3 regions of the Vibrio sp. 1580 genome follow, and region 3 is predicted to be linked to each of the others. Evidence: predicted binding sites of a transcription regulator. Region 3 holds the regulator's gene; each other region holds the start of a gene.
What was found. Region 3 encodes CRP, which controls carbon source genes, mostly activating them, when cyclic AMP is high. Its sites were predicted from a motif close to TGTGANNNNNNTCACA; they were not measured.
Positions count from the first base shown of each region.

Region 1 (6,988 bases), on a different contig from region 3:
GGGTTGAGCAGTTTCTGAGTTTAGCGTCATCGTAACATTTTCTTGGACGCAAGAGGTTGTAGAGAGAAAGCAGTATTCATCTATTGACTTGCTTTGAGTGGAAGAAGAAAAGCTTTTTATTAGAGTCGGGGCATAAAATCCCGCAACTAATGCGGCTGAAACAGCGGCGATTTGTAACAGTTTCATTAAGGTTCAGCATTTATCACTTAACATTACGAGCATCGTAGCACAGATGCGCCGCTCGCCAACTCGTGACCTCGGTAAATTGTGCGTTATACCTCGGTGACCAGCTTCTTAGTAACGCGACGGACGTTATTGCATCAAATACAGCAGAGTTTTCAATTGAGATGTTTTTGCCCTTAGCCAATAGATAAAAACGGAGCCAATTGGCTCCGTTTTTATTTGGTTCAGTATGTGTTTGATACCAAAGTTATTTATCTGAATCTGCGAATTTCTCTAGACCCAAAACCAGAGCAATGGCTGCAAGCATCATTACGACAGCAAGTACTAACTGAGAAGGTTGTGATGTCACGTGTTCAAATTCAAATGGTGATAGGTTGTGCTGTAGCAATGGCACTTGTTCGCCCTTCGAATTGGTGCGCCAAGTGATGGTTTCTTTCCATGGCCAAATCTTTGGCAACGTACCAATCATTAATCCAGTCAAAAACATCAGGGTGAAATCACGGAACTTGCGTAGTAACCACGACAATAAGTGAGAGAAGGACAGTAAACCGATCACGCAGCCAGACAAAAATAGCGCTAATGTATCGACTTGAAAACCTTTCACTGCGGCTAATACAGGAGCATACATGCCAATCAGCAGCAAAATAAAACTGCCAGAGATACCCGGCAAGATCATCGCACAAATCGCGATAGCTCCAGCGAATAAGGTGTTAATGGCCGTTGGTTCCATGTGTAAAGGTTTGAGCACAGTAATACTATAAGCAAACCCGACACCAACGAGCAGAATGACAAAGCGGACAAGATCGCGTTGCTCAACCTGACGAATAATGTGATACACAGAGACCAAAATCAGACCAAAGAAAAATGACCAAAGTGGGATCGGGTGTGTGTCAAGAAGCCAAGTAATCAACTTTGCTAGCGTTGCAATACTGGTGAAAATGCCGGCAAACAGAGCGATAAGGAAGAATCCGTTGATGTGATTAAACGCGGCTTTAACCCCTTCTTTTCGCCAGATAGAGAAAAGTGAGGGGTTAATGCGTCGAATGCTTTCAAGCAGCGTATCGTAAATACCAGTGATAAACGCGATGGTGCCGCCAGATACACCAGGTACAACATCTGCTGCACCCATGGCGATTCCCTTGAAGAAAGTAATTAAGTAGTTCATTGCTCTAATGCTAAGTCGTTTCGATGGCAGAGAGTATACAAACATTGCGATGAAAAAAGTATGAAATAGTGCTGTAACTACTTGGTTTTATATCCAATCTATTGCCTATCTTTATTACCCGCCAAGAGACAATGCCGCCGTAACGAGCTTTTAATGCTTGGTTTACATTTTTGAGATGATTAACTCTACTATCAATTATCAATCTTGGTTGCATTGTGCAATTGCAATTTGCATTATCAAATTGCATTTTGATAATTTGCGCGTGAATAAATCCAGCTTATATGAGATCTTGTGCCCAAAAATAAGTCTTTGCATTTTGGCATGATTAATGCATAATACTGCTCGACCCTTCTTAAGCCGAGGGTCACCTAGCCAACTGACGTTGTTAGTGAATACAATTTGTTCACACTAAATATAAGCCAATCGCGATTATTGCGGTTGGCTATTTTTTTATATGAACAACGTTACTTACGTGCTTTGCAAATTGCACTTCTCTTACTGTCAGTCATAAAAAAGGGCTGACGTGTTACGCCAACCCTTGTGTTTTACTTTACGTTTTAACCCGTTTATCGAGCAGTTCAGTATCCCATCAACTGCAGCAAATTTTCAGCTGTCACAATGGCTTCTTTACGATTAGCAATATTAAGCTTTTGGTACAGGTTGCGAATGTGGGTTTTAATTGTCGTACCTGCCACATCCAGCTCTTGTGCGATTTGCTCGTTACTAAAGCCTGAATAAATCAGCCCCAGAACCTGCCATTCGCGTTGTGTTAATGGGCTGGTACGTACTAGCTCTGGCACATTAGGGTGATTCACCAACTTTTCAATAAAGTCTTCATCAAAGTGAATCGACCGGCTACGTTGATTCGATGAAATGTCCTTCATTAACTGTTGAGCACGGTGACGCTCAAGATCGCCCAGTTCATGGCGGAGGCTCAACTTCTCCAGCAGACCGCCAATGGTTGCACCATCAATCAGGAAGTTTCCGACCATGCCAGTTTGGTTCGTCATTACTAATGCTTCTTTTAACAGAGCCTTGGCTTGCTCCTCATCTTTTTGGCGAGCAGAAAGGACCGCTTCAACCACTAAGTTGCGATTAGTATCTGTGATTAGGTTAGTGCGACGAGCTTCACCTTGGAGGAAATCTAACGCAGCACGAGCGTCGGTATATTGGCCTAAGTTAATGTGGGCGCGGGCAATGTTACGCCATTGCAATTGAGAAAAGTGGTTGCATGCCGATTCAGGACGAACCGCAGTGTTGAGCCATTCTTGCATTGCATCGGTATTCCCGCGCGCTTGCCAAAATAGAATCAACGATAGTGAAGCGTTTGCAGTCCAATCTACGTGGTAAGTCGACTGTTTCATCAAGTGCTGTATATGCTCAATGAATTTACCGGCTTTGTCTAATTCACCGCGTCCAATCGCAATACGCGCCAACATCGAATAGCTATGTAAGTGCTTGCTTGGTGAATGGTTTTCGAGAATTTGCAGACCTTTGTACGCGCATTCTTCCGCTTCATCAAGTCGGTTCCAGCACCAAAGTACTTGCGCGCGAATACGCAGCAAAAATTCATGAAGAGGAACATGCTGAAGCTGCTGATCTTCAATCAGACGAAATGCGGAATCTTGTAGTTCAAAGGCAGCTTGCACGTAACCTTGTGCAATTAAAATCTCGCTTTGCTGCAATATTGCCCATAACGCTTGGTGATATACCTGATACTGACGAGCTAGCTTTTCAGTTTGTTGCATCATCGGCAAAGCACGGTCTAGTTTACCTAGCACGTGGTTAACTTCACCAACAACCGAAGTCGCCACAATTCGGCTACGGTAAATTGTGTTATCAAGTTGGCTAAGCGCTAACTCCGCTAATTCGAGAGCTTTTTCTGGCTGGTTACTGTTGATAGCCACTTGAGCAAGCAACGCGTTTGCTTGACCTTGATAATGAATATCTAACGCAATGTTACGCTTTTTGTGTTCCTCTTCCGCTTCTTCAAGCAGGTGGCCCACTTGGTTATAACGATGCTGACTTTGAGCCAACCATGCTCGGAGCATCGTAAGTTTTGGGTGGCTGAACAACAGATCATCGTCCAACTTGTTAATTGAGCTTTCCAGCGTGCTGAGTTCGCCTTGGTTAAACATCTTCCAGCCGAATTCGTTTAGGATCTCTACCACTAAGTCCTTATCATTCGATTTTTGTGCATGATGAATCGCTTGGTGTGGTGCTTTTTGCTGTAACCAAGCGATAGCAGCATTGCGGTGGAGATCTTTTTCTTGCTGAGGAATACGAGCTTGGCGCTCATGAGACAAAAACTCGCCAAATAAGTTATGGAATCGGAACCAGTTCTGTTCCCCTTCGAGCGGATAAATGAATAAGCCGTAACGGTTAAGCGATTCAATCATTCCCAGTGCATCTTCGCGTTGGGTAAGGGCAAACACTAGCTCATCATTGAAGTGGTCAAGCACGGATACTTGCATTAAAAAGTGACGAGTTTCGTGATCGAGTAAGTCAAACACTTCTTCGACCAAGTAATCCCACAAGTGCGCGTGATTGAACTGCGATACCGACTCTACGGTTTGTGCCAATGTGCGGTTTTGATGTTGGGCTTGCAATGCGATCAACTGCATCGCCGATGGCCAACCTTCAACATAGGTTCTTAGGCTGTTCGCCATGTCTTCATCAATACCATCGGCGATACGCTGGTTAAAGAAGCGAGTTGTTTCTTCGGTATCAAACGCCAACATCTCGTTGCCGATTTCGATCATTAAATCACGAACACGTAAGTTTGCAGTGCCCAGAGGCGGCGCTGCACGACTGGTTACCACAACGGTGAGGTTGTCTGGCATGTGCTTTAAAAAGAAACGCATGGATTCATGGATTTCATCATTCGTGATTAAATGGTAGTCATCAAGCACCACGTAGCACTCTTGATGAAAGTCAGCCATTTCAGCGAATACTTCGCTAAATAGGGAGCGTAAAGACGAGATCTGACGTTTTTCCGCCAGTTTTTGTGCGTTAGCGCAACTGAAGTTGGTGGCTTTGTTTAATGCTTGAAGCAGATAGTTTACAAAGCGAAAGCCGTCGTTATCGCTGTCATCAATGCTGTACCAACCGACGTTTGGCTTATCGGATAGCCACTGCGCTGCCATTGTTGTTTTTCCGTAACCTGCTGGGGAGCGGAATAAAACCAATTTGTAGTAAGGCGCTTGCTGTAGTAAGTCCAACACTCGTGGGCGCACGATGGCATTGTGCAGGCGTCCTGGTCGAGTAAGCTTAGATGGAATCCACATTAGTAGTTATGTCCTTATTTATGTATACCCAAATGACAGCAACGTGATCATTCTAGTAAAGCCCCCTTGAAAGCCGTCTTACTGAATGATGTCATCAGCATCAAAAACACTGTTTGAATGCCGGATAATGTCGCTACTGTTGGGGCTTGCGTCCGTCTGAAAAACCATTCCATACGGTCACTTAGATATAAAAGCTAGCGAAAACTAGAAATAACTCACATCGCCTAATTCTAGTTTGTATAAAAAGCGTACAATCCTGTGAGCTGAGTGGGATGTTACGACATCAGAAATGTTCGTTACTTTGATCCACTTCCTAATTCTCAAGGGTTGATGGATTTACCATCAGCTACGCCCTTTATTTGTGATTGTCGTCACTTAAATATCGTTTGTTTCGTTAGCGTTAAGATCGCGTTGCACATAGATTACGAAAAGTTCTTCTACGCTGACCGAGTTAATGTGACCGATATTACAATTTTCACATCATCAGATGAGTGGACTATAAAAAGCGTCATGAACGGGTTTTAACCTTTCTCACATTCCATTGTGATCAAAATCACTAAGAACTGGTGCAAAGTTCACTTTGTTGAGATTTGGATCACTAACCTAGCAATGGTACCCCCTCTACGCCCTCAGCCCTCCTCCTTCAAAGGATGAGAATTAGGAGGATGTTTATTCACAGAGGTAAATGCACGATGTATGGCAGATGAATTACCAAAAGACGTGAGAATTTCGTAATGAAACCTACTCAACAAAAACAATTTGACAAGAAGTCGTTCCAAGAAAGCGTAAAGAAACACCTATCTGTAACTTACGCTCATACGATTGAAAACGCAGACAGCCGCGCATGGTACCTAGCAATGGGGCATGCTCTGGCTGAATTTACTACTCTAGATTTGCTTGCGACAGAAGAAGATCCACGCATTAAAAGTGCGAAGAGCGTTAACTACCTTTCGCTAGAATTCCTTATCGGTCGTTTGACTGGTAACAACCTAATCAGCATGGGTCTGTACGAACAAGTAACAGAAGCAATGGCTGAACTAGGTTACAACCTAACTGATCTGCTAGAAGAAGAGCGCGACCCATCATTGGGTAACGGTGGCCTTGGTCGTCTGGCTGCGTGTTTCATGGATTCATGTGCGGCACAAGAATTCCCAACTGTCGGCTATGGTTTACATTACGAATACGGTCTATTTAAACAGTCATTCAAAGATGGTCGCCAGCAAGAAGCACCTGACGCATGGCGCGGTGTAGAAGGCTACCCTTGGGAAATTGCGCGTCCAGAACTTGCGCAAGAGATCGGTTTCTACGGTCACGTTGAAGTGATTAACGAGAACGGTAAAGAGGTTCGCAAATGGGTACCAGGCATGACAGTAAGAGCAATGCCTTGGGATCTTCCAATTGTGGGTTACGAATCAGACACGGTTTACCCGCTACGTCTTTGGGAATGTCAGGCGATTGCACCATTCTCACTAGCAAGCTTTAACAATGGTGATTACTTCGAAGCTCAGCACGCACTGATCGACGCAGGTAACATCACTAAAGTGCTTTACCCGAATGACAACCACGAGAAAGGTAAAACACTGCGTCTAATGCAGCAGTACTTCCACTCAGCAGCGTCTGTACGTGACATCCTACGTCGCCACGAAGCTGCGGGCTACTCGCTAGCGGATCTACCTAAGCAAGAGACTATCCAGCTTAACGATACACACCCAACGATTGCGATTCCTGAACTAATGCGCATCCTGATGGATGAAAAAGGTTTAGCTTGGGAAGCGGCTTGGGAAATCAGCTCTAAGACATTTGCGTACACCAACCACACGCTACTTCCAGAAGCACTAGAGACATGGCCAGAGTCGCTAATCCAGCACCTGCTACCACGTCACATGGAGATCATTTACGAGATCAACCACCGCTTCCTACAAGACGTACGTGCAATGTGGCCGGGTGATGTCGCGAAGCAACAGAAGCTTTCTATCATCGAAGAAGGTTTCCACCGCATGGTTCGCATGGCAAACCTATGTGTAATCGGCTCTTACGCAGTAAACGGTGTAGCAGCACTTCACTCTGAATTGGTTAAGAAAGACCTATTCCCAGAGTTCCACGAAATGTACCCGACACGTCTACACAACGTAACGAACGGTATTACGCCACGTCGCTGGTTGAAGTTCTGTAACCCAGGTCTGTCTCAGCTTATCACTGAGAAAGTCGGCCCAGAATGGCCAGCGAAACTAGAGCAACTTGAAGGTATTGCGAAGTACGCTACTGACGCGACATTCCAAAAAGAATTCATGGCAGTGAAGAAAGAGAACAAAGAACGCCTAGCAACTTGGGTGAAAGAGAACATGGGTATCGA
Region 1 covers NZ_JAWOVT010000003.1:256,982-263,969, forward strand. The annotation lists gene R7093_RS06445 (hypothetical protein) at 1-186, opposite strand, end outside; gene R7093_RS06450 (DUF368 domain-containing protein) at 431-1,348, opposite strand; gene malT (HTH-type transcriptional regulator MalT) at 1,927-4,635, opposite strand; gene R7093_RS06460 (glycogen/starch/alpha-glucan phosphorylase) at 5,370-6,988, shown strand, end outside.
Region 1: the regulator CRP is predicted to act here: its motif matches at 5,091-5,106, upstream of R7093_RS06460 (glycogen/starch/alpha-glucan phosphorylase).

Region 2 (6,988 bases), on a different contig from region 3:
CGCCAGTTCCTGTGACACACTTTTGATCGCTTTGTCGCCAACCAAGTGGCTTAGTTCGTCATTGATAGATTTGAAGTGATCGATATCGATGACCATCAATGCAAATGCAGTATCGTGCAGAAGTAGATCTTTTAGTTTAACTTCTAACCAGCGTCGGTTGTGTAAAGACGTAAGTGGATCGGTAAAGACGTCCTGCTGTAGCTGAGCAACAGTATTTTTATGCTGCTTGGTGGTTTCTTTTAGTTCTTTGTTTTCTAGCTCTGACAAAATGAGTTTGAGTTGTAACTCAAAGCGTGAAAGTCGGCGTAGTTGAGCAGACCCTAACTCACCGATCGGAATATGTTTTACAAGATCAGATTCGATTCTATGCGCTTTTTTTTCACAATTTAATGCTTCTTGATACAACCCTTGAGAGGCGTAAACTTGACTCATCGCGTTATAAAAATGCTGAGTAACGATAGGAGATAGCTGCTTTTGAATCCTTTTACTGATGGAGTCCAACGTTAAATTAGCTAAAGAAGTGTGCCCTACACCGTTTAGACAATACGCAGTCTCAATTTTGACCATCGTAGATAACCAGTATGTCGTGGCACTACCCGTTGTATACTGAACATTCGAAATAGCCAGCAACGCATTGGGGTAGTCTTCTTGCAGACGATGTAATTTGGCTCGGTAGAGGTGAATTTGTGCGGCGAGGTTTTTATCACTGACGAGAATGCTCAGTTCTTCACATTCACTCAACAGCTCTTTGGCGTCTGCGGTACGGTTCAAGCTGATATAACAGGCAAGCATGTACAGCTTGTAACGAAGGCGTAGTGATCGACTGCCAATAGCGTGATCGATAGCATCTATTTTTTGATAATAACGTAATGCACGTTGGTGATCCCCATAGGCATCGCATAAATTACCCATTCCAATAATGGCCAATACGTACTCATCAATATAGCCGTACTCGACGGCGATATTGGTTGAAGCAACATACTCGGTTAATGCCGCATTGTAGTCACCTACTTCAACTAAACGCTCACTCAAGCTTGCTTTCACAGAAAGAATATCTTCTACATCTTCTGGTAAAACAAGCAACTCAAGCGCTTGTTTCAATTCACTAATGCTGTCGTTGAGCTGTTTGATCTCTCTTCGATACTCGGCGCTAATGATATAGCAATGCGCTTTCTCTCGGTTTGTTGACGCAATATGTAACCCTATGTGTTCCCATAGCGTAATCGCTTCTTCACCTGAAACGGAAGAAGGATCGATACCTGCGTCAGTCACCTTGCTAAGCAGTTGTTCCATTCTTCATTACCTCAATATAACTTTCTTCGAGCTGTTCTAACGTGAATGGGAAGGTCAGGATATCTTGCAAATACAGTATCGGTTTCGGGCCTTTGATTCCGCGTCGCTTCCATGGATAGATGTCTAACATCGCTTGGACAGTGCGGTAGACCTCTTCTGCTGCTTGACCTTTTTCTGCAATTAACATTGCTAGCCTGTTACTGGAAATTCTCGAGATGAGGTCGCTAGAGGTTGTCAATGCATGAACGAGCTCGGTACAAACATCGAGAACTTCGGGGTTTGAATGCTGAATCATAATGATGGCGTGGTTAGAGCGTTTGAGCTCCGTTTTAAACAAAACTAATTGTTCCCACCAGTAGGTCTCAGAAACGACATTAGAGAACTGCTTTTCAGGGTCGTATTCGTGTTGAGAGCGAATATGATTGATCAGCTTACGTGCTCGCTGCTCTAGTTGGCGTTTAGAGCCTCTTGCTTTATCCATGCTGATTCGGTGAGTTTGTTCTTTGAGCATTTTGAGTGCGTGCTTACGGTATTTCTTGAACGCGTTAAACGCAGACTCAAAGTCACCTTGTTCTTCAGCGACTCGTGATTGTTGGAAGCAAATTTGGCTGAGTAGCTCACCGTGGTCGAAACTGAGTGCAGACTCTTCTGCTGCAAGTAGCAACTTGGCAGCGCTGTCTGTATTTTGGCGCAAAAGCTCAAGTCTTGCTCGGCTAATAAAAGAGTGTGCTTTCATCCAAACGAGGTCATGCTCAATGGCGAGCTGGTGGGCTTTTTGGGTGGCTTCTTCGGCCGCATCAAGGCGTTCTAGTCCAAGCAGTGCTAACCCTTTAAAGTCCCAGATCTCGGCTTGCCACGTACTGTCATCATGATCTTTTAATACTTCGGTTGCTCCATCCAGTACCGTAAGCATCTCGACAAACTTATTTAGTAAGTAATAGTCCCAAGCTAATAGGATGCGCGCTTTGCCTTCTAACCAAGCAATACGAACATTGTTTGCCACTTTAACGGCTAACTCATGAGTTGAAGCGGCAAGTTGGTGTTCATTAGTGATGCGCCATACATTACCAAGCCCAATTAGAGATTCGATTTGAATTTCAACATCATCAACAAGAGCAGATTGTTCGAGCGCATTAATCCAATATTGTTGCGCGGAATAATACTTTGCTTGGCCCCAATATTGGAGTGCAAAAAGATGGAGAATTTCCGGGAGATGATCGTCGGTTTCAAGCTGTGTTTGTTTGCTGTAAGCGTCTTTGACGAGTTTTAAGCCTTGTCGGTAATCCATTAGGCACCAACAGCATTGCGCCATGATGAGTAAGGCTTTGATCTCTCCGTCCACAAATAAAATTTGTTCCGCGCGGATACGATATTGCTGCGCAATATTAAAGGTATGTTTAGGGGCCGATTTTATTTGGCCTTTAAGCTTAGTGAGATCATCTTCTAGCTGAATTTGGTTTTTATCCAACGTTCACATCCATGACTATCGAACTGGAAATCACACCTAATATTAAGTGGTTAGATGCATGTTTCTTTACCAAAGCGATGCGGATAACGTTTTGGTAAACGATCAGGGGCCGTAATGTATACCGTTACAACCCCTAATTACTACATCTAAATTACCAATAGAATAGCTACGATAGGAGCTGTTTGATTGTCAAAGGTGCATCAGAGACTTCCAACCTTTGTGCAGCGGTAAGACCTTGTTTATCCTGATAGCACAAATTATGCCAAGCTCTGAATATATCTAAAAGAGGTAAAATACCAGCAGGTCGTAATTTGCGACGTGGCTCGTTAATGAAGCTTTCGAAAAGAATCTGAAAGCGGTTTTGATAAAACTTCACATGACGAGTTGTCGCAACGTTAAACCATTTTTCAGGCTCATTTTGATCGCCAGCGAGGTAGCAAATGCCTTTGTGGTTTTCGTTTTGACTAGAGATTGCCCAACGATCGCGCCACCAACTCATATAGGCGATATCGACTTTGCCAAAGGGAGTGCTCATGTCCCAACTAGCGTCCTCTTCTACGTACATCAAGTCGACACTTTTCTCTTTAATACGAGGTAAACAAACGCTCAGTGCAGCTGAACGTAGTAGGGGATCTTGAGGCATGTATAGAGATACACGTTTGTTTGGGCAGCACATATCAAGTACGTGCAAATAGTGTGCATACGAGGTGTATGGCGGACGGACTAATGCCCCTTTTGAAGGGTAATGAAATACAGATAGATTACCAAGAGGGTCTTCTACGTTACCGCGAGCCAAAATTGTTTGGTATTTTTGGTCAATTCGCTCTCTGAGGTGATGAGAAGGTTCCGCAAGCGGCTCACTTGCTTCCGCTACGTACTCCTGGGAAACAAAACGAGACACCTCATCGTAAGGATTATGATCGAGCGTTGCGATTGGCTCTTCATCAGCGGAATAATTGACGTGCTGGCAAAGAATATAGCCAGAATGCGCTTCGCCAGAAACAATCCAATACACACCATTATTGCTGTTCGGTTGCAATGCAATATAGTTTGAGGCCAATTCATAATGCGTTGCGTGGTTTACCCAGCGCGCATCAATGGTTGCCAGCTTGCGGCGGCAGCGGCTAGCTATATGGTCAACATGATCGTAAAAGGTTTTTGGGTTAATACTAAGCTTGCGGCAGATTTCTCGTACGGAATATCCCGTAAACAATAAACCCATCAAGTTCTCTTGAAATTGAAGCTTCTTGTTGGCACCAGACCACTTGTCGACAAAGGTACTTTGACACACTTTACAGCGGTAACGTTGGCGATCGCCACTGTAACCGAAAGCGTGATAGAGGTGTTTGTGAGTGTGGACAGAAAGTCCAAAGTTGTCGCAATCATCATTACGGCAAGCAGGCAACCCGTCACTGTGGACGTGCCGCAGGCGATGAAGTTCGTTCACGACATCGCGATTATTAAGTAAGGGGGGGAAAGCTCCACATTCACGGCATACCATCGCCGGACGCTTAGGGTTCGCATGTTGCAGAACGTAACGCTTTGCATCACTCAATCCAAAGTTGTCACACGCCAATGTTTTACAAAAGTTGAGTTGTAACCCATCTGCGTCTTTTGGCAGTTCGCCGTTAGACACAATCGCCCCCTCGGGATAATTCGGGCAGCCAGTATAACTCTGGCTGCAAATTATTACTTACTATTTGTTCTTAGATGTTGATTGCAGTTTCTAGTGCAACTTTCATCATGTCGTTGAACGACTTCTGACGCTCTTCTGAGCTTAGTTTTTCACCACGGATGATGTGGTCAGAAACTGTCAGGATAGTCAGTGCTTTCGCGCCTAGGTCAGCTGCTACGCCGTAGATACCAGCCGCTTCCATGTCTACACCTAGGATGCCTAGTTTTTCCATCTTCTCGAAGATGTCTGCTTCTGGTGTGTAGAACAGGTCTGCAGAGAATACGTTACCTACTTTTACAGGCACTTCCTGAGCGCGCGCTTGGTTAACTGCTTCTTCTAGAAGACCGTAATCAGCGATTGCTGCGAAATCGTGGTTGTTGAAACGGATACGGTTAACTTTAGAGTCTGTAGAAGCACCCATACCGATAACAACGTCCATTAGTTTCACGTCGTCACGTACTGCACCACAGCTACCTACACGGATAACGTTTTTCACGCCGTATTCAGCGATTAGCTCGTGTACGTAGATACAGCAAGACGGGATACCCATGCCGTGGCCCATTACAGAAACTTTTTTGCCTTTATAAGTGCCAGTAAAGCCGAACATGTTGCGAACGTCACAAACTTGTTTCACATCTTCTAGGAACGTTTCAGCGATGTATTTAGCGCGCAACGGGTCGCCTGGCATTAGAACTGTTTCAGCGAAATCACCTGGTTGTGCGTTAATGTGTGGGGTTGCCATAAGTGCTCTCCAAAGTTTTGTTTTGATAAAACGCCTCTATTATAGAACGCTATTACCAATTCTGTTGAACTTGTTCGTTTTCGTTGAGGCAATAATATCGGGACGTACAGTAGCCCCTTGAGAGCTTAGTCACAAAAACCACGCATTTAGAAACTGCAACTCCTATTGATAACTAAATCTGTTGAAACTAAAAGAGCAATCGATTTGCTTTTGAGCAGTTTGTCGATTGCGCGCACAAATTCTTTGTTTTTGGGCCAAACTTTTTTCTGAAAGCTGGTTGATCGAAATACTTTCGAGTGAAGTAAAACGATTAAATTGTACAACTTATTTTCTTGTACAATCTGGAAAGGCTTGCTATAAGTTATACAACAAAACTTTTTGTATAGGGATGCGTCATCATGGAATCTTCAATCAAAGTAGGTATCAGTTCGTGTGTTTTGGGTGAACGAGTGCGTTTTGACTCTGGTCATAAGGTGAGCAACTTTGTGACTAAAGAGCTCAGCCCGTATTTTGACTTTGTTTCGGTATGCCCTGAAGTCGGCGTAGGTATGCCAGTACCCCGTCCAACCATTCGTCTTGTTTCTAATGAAGAGCGTGTTGCATTGGTTGAAACCAAAAATCCAGAAAATGATCATACCGACAATATGCTCACTTACTCGGCCAATAAAGTAGATGAACTTCAAAGCGAGCAGCTTTGTGGTTACATCGTTTGTGCCAAGTCACCAACTTGTGGCATGGAGCGAGTCAAGGTTTACAGCAAGAACAGTGCTGCGAAAGAAGGTGTTGGCTTGTATACACAAACATTGATGCAAAAAATGCCTTGGTTGCCTGTTGAAGAGGATGGCAGACTTAACGACCCTGTATTGAAAGAAAATTTTATTACTCGAGTATTTTGTCTAAATGACTTTTACGACTCGATGGATGGTGAGCCTACTCGTGGCAAAATCATCGACTTTCATTCGCGCTACAAACTGACGTTAATGGCACACCACCCAGAGTCATACCGATCCCTTGGCCGCTTAGTTGCCGATGTCGCTAATTATGAAATTGAAGACTTTTACCAAGAGTATCGTTTAGGACTGATGAAGGCGTTAACGAATCGGGCTAGCCGCAAAAATAACACAAATGTGTTGATGCATTTACAAGGGTACTTCAAACGCTCACTAACTAAAGAAGAAAAAGAAGAGTTAGCGACAGTGATTCACGACTACCGTATCGGAATGCTGCCTCTGCTAGCACCACTTACATTGATTAAGCATTACTTAAATACTTACCCAGACGAATATTTAGCAAAACAGAAGTTTTTAGAACCGTATCCGCAGGAGATGAGATTACGCTATGGTTTGTAGTTCAGAAGAAAAACTATACGCGATCCGAGATGTCGCAGAAATCACGGGTGTAAAACCAGTTACGCTGAGAGCTTGGCAACGAAGATACAACTTGATCCAACCTCAGCGAACTGAAAAAGGACACAGACTTTATAGCCAGCAAGATCTCGATACGATTCGCGAAGTCCAGAGCTGGCTCGCGAAGGGGATTTCGATTGGTAAAGTGAAGGGGCTGCTAGGAAAAAGCGCCGATGTCGAAGTCAAAAACGAGGTTCGCACACTCGAAGAAGTTGAAAACATGCTGCTTGCGCTGTCTACCCTGAATCGAGGAAAAGCAGAGAGTTTACTTGCCTCTGTTCTTAAAGAGTATCCACTAAAACTCGTTATTGATCAGTTTATTAGCCCAGTATTTGATGCGCTAGACATGGTGAAAGGATCGCTGCGATCTTTACAAGTAGGGTTATTTCAGACTTGTTTGATCA
Region 2 covers NZ_JAWOVT010000003.1:413,142-420,129, forward strand. The annotation lists gene R7093_RS07170 (GGDEF domain-containing protein) at 1-1,293, opposite strand, end outside; gene R7093_RS07175 (hypothetical protein) at 1,277-2,761, opposite strand; gene R7093_RS07180 (hypothetical protein) at 2,928-4,397, opposite strand; gene deoD (purine-nucleoside phosphorylase) at 4,468-5,178, opposite strand; gene R7093_RS07190 (YbgA family protein) at 5,577-6,527, shown strand; gene R7093_RS07195 (MerR family transcriptional regulator) at 6,517-6,988, shown strand, end outside.
Region 2: the regulator CRP is predicted to act here: its motif matches at 5,297-5,312, upstream of deoD (purine-nucleoside phosphorylase).

Region 3 (6,988 bases):
AGCCCGCGAGCAAGGTCGACACATTAGCTACTTTGGCCCACAAGCTAATGACTTCCCGGGATTAGAAGAGTTTTTCCGTAAGTTCGGGCATGACGGCACTGGCAGCGTGCGCCGTTATCTGCACACGTTTGACGAAGCGGTTCCCTACAATCAAATGCCAGGCACGTTTACACCGTGGCAAGACTTACCCGAAAACAGCGACGTGCTGTTTTATGAAGGGTTACATGGTGGCGTGGTCGATGGAGATGTTAATGTTGCTCAACATGTGGATTTCTTAATCGGCATGGTGCCGATTGTGAACTTAGAGTGGATACAAAAATTCGTACGTGACACTCGCGATCGCGGCCATTCGCGTGAAGCGGTAATGGACTCAATCGTGCGATCCATGGACGATTACCTCAACTATATCACTCCGCAGTTTTCTCGTACTCACATCAACTTCCAGCGCGTACCGACCGTTGACACTTCCAACCCACTTAATGCAAAAGGCATCCCTAGTTTGGATGAGAGTTTTGTGGTGATTCGCCTACGCGGTATCAAGAATGTCGACTTCCCATATCTGCTGGCCATGATTGATGGCTCATTCATGTCACGCCACAACACGATTGTCGTACCCGGCGGTAAGATGAGCTTTGCAATGGAGCTCATAGTTCGGCCTATCCTACAACAGCTCATCGAAACAGGGAAAATTGGCTAAAAACCTGCCTGCGAAGATGTTTACTTTTCATACCGTGATCATGTGCACAGTTTTGCTTACAAAATCTCAATCATGGCACGATTAAAATCAAGAAATCGTTTTCGAAAAAGGATACTATTTCTTACCGAAACACAAGAGAGCTTGCAGCATATAAAAAGTGCTCTTATTCTAGTAGGCCTAATTCAGGCTTAGCTAAAATATGGATAGCGCAAGCGTACCCTGCAGAGGAAGTGAGATATTATGGTTCTAGGTAAACCTCAAACCGACCCAACATTAGAGTGGTTTCTTTCACACTGTCATATTCATAAGTACCCTTCAAAGAGCACGCTAATTCACGCGGGCGAAAAGGCAGAAACTTTGTACTACATCGTTAAAGGTTCTGTTGCGGTTCTTATCAAAGACGAAGAAGGTAAGGAGATGATCCTTTCTTACCTAAACCAAGGAGACTTTATTGGTGAACTTGGTCTATTCGAGGAAGACCAAGAGCGCACAGCTTGGGTTCGTGCTAAATCTCCTTGTGAAGTTGCTGAAATTTCTTTCAAGAAGTTCCGTCAGCTTATCCAAGTAAACCCAGACATCCTAATGCGTCTTTCTGCGCAGATGGCTCGTCGTCTTCAAGTAACTAGCCAAAAAGTGGGTGACCTGGCGTTCCTAGACGTAACTGGTCGTATCGCTCAGACGCTTCTGAACCTTGCAAAACAACCAGACGCAATGACTCACCCAGACGGCATGCAAATCAAGATCACTCGTCAAGAAATCGGTCAAATTGTTGGCTGTTCTCGTGAGACAGTAGGTCGTATCTTGAAGATGCTAGAAGAGCAGAACCTAATCTCTGCTCACGGTAAAACCATCGTGGTTTACGGTACTCGTTAATCTCGAACTAGAGTGACACGAACAAAATTATAAAAGCCACCAATGGCAACATTGGTGGCTTTTTATTTACTCATGACCAAATGAGATAGGGTGCAGCGAACACTAATGAGTAAGCTTAACAGGTTAACCCTAAAACTTAGCCATTCGTACTTTCAAAGATTTTGTCAGCTGAAGCGGCCACGAAACCTGGGTACAAATCACCATTTTCCATCGGATAGCGCTTAGCAAATTCATAAAACCCGCCAGGGATAATTTCAGTGCCTTCGCTAAAACGAACCGCTACTTTATCTGCCATGGTCGATGACTGCTCTAGCAACACCTCAGGAGTGCCCTTCACTTCACCACCATTTTCATTAATGGTAAACCCAGCGGTACGCAGATGATCGTTTACCTGCTTCACTTCTTCATATTCATTGAGCTGGTTAACGCTCACCGTGAAGTGGTTTGCTCCGTAACCATGCGCCGCAAGCCAAGATGCGTACTCACTTTCTTTAGCCAACGTTTGGTAATCAGCAAAGCTTAAATCCCACAAGCGTCCACCATGTAAGAATGCGCTATCGTTCAGCTTGTCAGCATCGACTTGTGCCACCAAATTTTTCACAATCTCTTGTAGCTCAGACGAGCACTCTTCAACTTTTAGCTCACTAATAAATACTTTAGGTTGCTTCGGATCTGGGTGCTCATAGTGCTTAGCAACCAGCTTTTTGCTTTCGAAAACGTAATCACCACACGCCTTGTAACCAATAGCTACAAATGGCTTAGCTAGAGTTTCAATACCAAGAGGCGCGATATTGAAGGTACGTAAAGCTATATGATCATTAATCAGAGGCTCATCTTCTTGAAGCAGCTGATGCACTTTAGCAGCCGAAGGGCAAAGACGTTGAATGTAATCTTGCCATAGCGATTCAAATAACACATCGGGCGTCATAACGACTCCTTGTTACGAGATGTAGAGTTTAAAGGTAAGCGGAAGTTGGCTGCTCGTTCACAACAAAAGTTGTCCAGAATAATGAACGAGCAACCATCAACCTGTGACGGTAAATGCCAGTCAGTCAACACGCTTTTCCGAGTCTTTGCTCACTTTTCGTGTTCTGCCAACGATCACTACAACCCATACCTAAATGATGCGCCGGCAAGGTGAGCCGCAATGCATAGTTGCGACTCTATTATTAAAACTTATAGCGCTACACCTGGACTCAATGTTGCAGGCAAGACAGTCTCTTGACCTTCCATTGATGCCATTGGGTACGCACAGTAATCTGCTGCGTAGTAAGCGCTTGGGCGCAAGTTACCCGACGCCCCCGGACCACCAAATGGCGCATCACCGCTTGCACCAGTGAGCTGGCGGTTACGGTTCACGATACCTGCACGAATGTGGTCAACGAAGTATTCCCATTCTTGGTCGTCGGTTGAGACCAAACCAGCAGATAAGCCAAAGCGCGTATCGTTTGCTAGCGCCACGGCTTTGTCTAACCCTTCGTAACGCACCACTTGCAGAAGTGGGCCGAAGTATTCTTCATCTGGTAACTCAGCAATGTTCGTTACATCAATGATGCCAGGAGAAACAAACGCCGCCTCTCCTGCTTTCGCTTCAATCAAGCTTTCACCGCCAAGAGACTGTAGATTAGCTTGTGCATCAAGAATAAACTTGGCTGCCGCGACCGAAATTTGCGGTCCCATAAATGGCGCAGGTTCTGCAAATGGTTGGTCTACGCGAATATTGCGTGTCGCTTCAACGAGTTTGGTGATAAGCGCATCGCCTTTTTCACCCAATGGCACATACAAACGACGAGCACACGTACAACGCTGCCCAGCACTGATAAACGCTGACTGGATGATGGTGTAAACCGTGGCATCCAAATCACCATATTTATCAGAGATCACCATCGGGTTATTACCACCCATTTCTAGTGCGAGCATCTTGCCCGGTTGACCCGCAAATTGACGGTGTAATACATGCCCCGTATTTGCGCTACCCGTAAACAGTACGCCATCGATGCCTTTTGCGTCAGCGAGCGCGATACCAGTTTCTTTCGCGCCCTGAACAAGGTTAATCACGCCTTTCGGCAGACCGGCTTCTTCCCATAGCTTCATTGCCAATTCACCCGTCCATGGCGTTTGCTCAGACGGTTTGAAGACTACCGTGTTACCAGCCAGTAGCGCAGGCACAATGTGACCATTTGGTAGGTGGCCTGGGAAGTTGTAAGGACCAAACACCGCCATCACGCCCAATGGGCGGTGGCGCAATACGATTTGGTTGCCTGCTGCTTCACGGCTCGCCTCACCAGTGCGGTCATGATAAGCGCGAATCGAAATGGCAATTTTACCTGCCATTGCCGCTGCTTCAGTGCGCGTTTCCCAAATTGGCTTACCAGTTTCTTTGGCAATGACTTCGGCGATTTTTTCGCTGTTCTCTTTTACTTTCTCCGCAAAAGCCAACACGATTGCCTCACGCTCTGAAAATGGGCGCTTTTTCCAGTCAATAAACGCTTCACGCGCTGCAGATACCGCCTGGTTCACCTGCTCTGCCGTTGCACCTTTGCCTTGCCAGATCACTTCTTGGTTGTACGGCGACAGAGACGTAAATGCTTCACCCTGACCTTGTACCCATTCACCTGCAATCCAATGTGTCATTGTTTCTATCCTTAAATTCTGTCGTCTGTTACTGCGGAAGAAGGCGAACGAAATCCCCTTCTTCAACCGAAAGTGCATCCGCAACGTCTGGTGCGATCATTACGCTCTGTGTTTCTGCGTCATACGCCGCTTTAGTGACTGTCGCACGGAAGTTCTCGAAAGATGAATTACACATCAAGAAGTCTTGTGTGCTGGAATGTTCAGAGATTTTGACTTGCGCACGGAATGAATGACGTACCGACTCAATATTACGCAGATCACACTCAACCGTTGGGCCACCATCGAAGATGTCGACGTAGCCTCGGTTGGTAAAACCTTCACGCTCAAGCAGCTTCAGCGCTGGACGCGTGTTGTCATGTACTTGACCAATCACGGCTTGCGCTTCTGGGCTGAGCAGGTTGATGTAAATAGGCAGTTTCGGCATCAAGTCGGCGATAAAGCCTTTCTTGCCGATACCTGTCAGGTAATCTGCAAGCGTGAAATCGATAGAGAAGAAATGCTCTTGAAGCCATTGCCAGAATGGTGAATTACCCTCGTCGTCTGAAACGCCACGCATCTCCGCAAAGATCGTTTCAGAGAAGCGCTCTGGGTGCTCTGCCATCATTAGGAAACGACACTTCGACATTAGACGACCATTCAGACCTTGGCGGAATTTCTCACGCAAGAACAAGGTACAAATTTCGCTGTTACCCGTGTAGTTATTACCAAAAGTAAGCAGTTTAACGACGTTGTTAACGCCAAGCTTTGGCGACGAGTGCACGACTTTACTAATGTGATATGAGTAAAATGGGACATCCCAGCCGATAGATGCTTCGATTCCGGTGGTACCCGCAACCTCACCCGTTTCAGAGTCAAAGCCAACCATCAGGTAGCCTTCATCGCCTGGTTCTGCCACATCTGGCTTACCAAAGCTGTACTCTGAATGTTTGATTCGATTGGTTAACAGTTCTTCGTTAACCGGTAGAGATGTAAATCCGTGACCAGACTCCACCGCACAAGTGTGCAGTGCGTCGTAATCCGACATCGCGATAGGGCGAACTACTAGCATCAATACTCCCTCCAGATGCAAGAAGATCCTAACTATATTGTAGGAACAATTCCCCCATCAGAGATCCTTGACGGGGGTGTCTGCGTTGACGTTTAAACTGATATCGCGCTTAAACTAAAGTCGCGATCGCTTTATCCAGTTTCGCCAAGCCTTCTTCAATTTCTTGTTGTGTGATAACGAGTGATGGTGTGAAACGTACGACATTGGCACCCGCAACCAATACCATGAGACCTTGTTTACCTGCAGCAACCAGCACGTCACGCGCACGGCCTTGCCATTCTTCATTTAGTGCAGCGCCAAGTAATAGGCCTTGACCGCGCACTTCTGAGAAGATGTTGTACTTCGCGTTGATCTTCTCTAGACCTTCACGGAACATTGCTTCGCGTTCTAGCACACCAGCCAACACCTCTGGCTTAGTAACTTCATTTACAACCGCTTCTGCAACCGCACACGCTAGTGGGTTACCGCCATATGTAGAACCGTGAGTGCCCACTTTCATGTGCTCTGCCAATTTTGCTGTCGTTAGCATTGCACCGATCGGGAAACCGCCACCAAGTGATTTCGCAGTACTTAGAATATCTGGCGTGATACCTAAACCTTGGTAAGCGTAGAAGTTACCTGTACGGCCATTACCAGTTTGCACTTCATCGAAGATCAGTAAGGCGTTGTGTTTGTCACACAGCTCGCGAACCGCTTGAGCGAACTCAGGCGTTGGTGGCACGATGCCGCCTTCACCTTGTAGTGGCTCCATCATGACCGCACAAGTACGATCAGACATGTGTGCTTGTAAAGCTTCGATATCGTTGTAAGGAAGGTGTGTCACGTCGCCTGGCTTAGGACCGAAGCCGTCAGAGTATGCCGCTTGGCCACCAACCGTTACGGTAAAGAATGTACGACCGTGGAAACCTTGTTTGAATGCAATGATTTCAGATTTCTCAGTGCCATGAACGTCTGCTGCATAACGACGTGCCAGCTTCAAAGCGGCTTCGTTTGCTTCTGCGCCAGAGTTAGCAAAGAACACTCGCTCAGCAAAACTCACTTCTGTTAGCTTTTTCGCCAGACGAAGGGCTGGTTCGTTCGTCATAACGTTACTTAAGTGCCAAAGCTTGTTAGCTTGCTCTGTTAGTGCGTTTACCATTACTGGATGACAATGGCCAAGACAGCTCACTGCAATACCACCAGCAAAGTCGATGTATTCATTACCTTCCTGATCCCAAACACGTGAACCTTCACCTTTAACAGGGATCATTTCCATCGGGTTATAGCAAGGTACCATTACCTCATCGAATAAACCGCGCTCTACTTTAATTTCCGTTGTCATTGCACATTCCTTCTTGATACCGCATGCGTAGCAGATAAGCGAATTTAACCGGCTCTCTTTGCCAGCAAATAATGTTTTGCATTTAAGCTATTGCGGCATTGTATTTACATTTAATTAACCATTTCAATAGTGATTTATTCTTTTCGTTCTCGAAAGTAACTTCCATTAATCACTGCTTATGACTATTTATGCATCAAGAAAGTAAAATAGAGAAGTGATTTTTTATAAATGTTATGTAATACAGGGGATAGAAGGTTTAAAAAGACATGAATAGACAAAGAGACTCGAGAGAATCGCATAGTTTTGCAATCCGCTCACCTCAGCAAAAAGATGAATGATTTGTTAAGAAAAGTGATCGCGATCAGATCGCTTTGCGTGCTAAAAAGTTCGCAAGCAACTCGTGACCTTGCTCAGT
Region 3 covers NZ_JAWOVT010000021.1:25,702-32,689, reverse strand. The annotation lists gene R7093_RS22250 (phosphoribulokinase) at 1-697, shown strand, start outside; gene crp (cAMP-activated global transcriptional regulator CRP) at 938-1,570, shown strand; gene R7093_RS22240 (DUF1338 domain-containing protein) at 1,707-2,498, opposite strand; gene astD (succinylglutamate-semialdehyde dehydrogenase) at 2,747-4,204, opposite strand; gene astA (arginine N-succinyltransferase) at 4,233-5,252, opposite strand; gene R7093_RS22225 (aspartate aminotransferase family protein) at 5,362-6,573, opposite strand; gene R7093_RS22220 (aminodeoxychorismate/anthranilate synthase component II) at 6,935-6,988, opposite strand, start outside.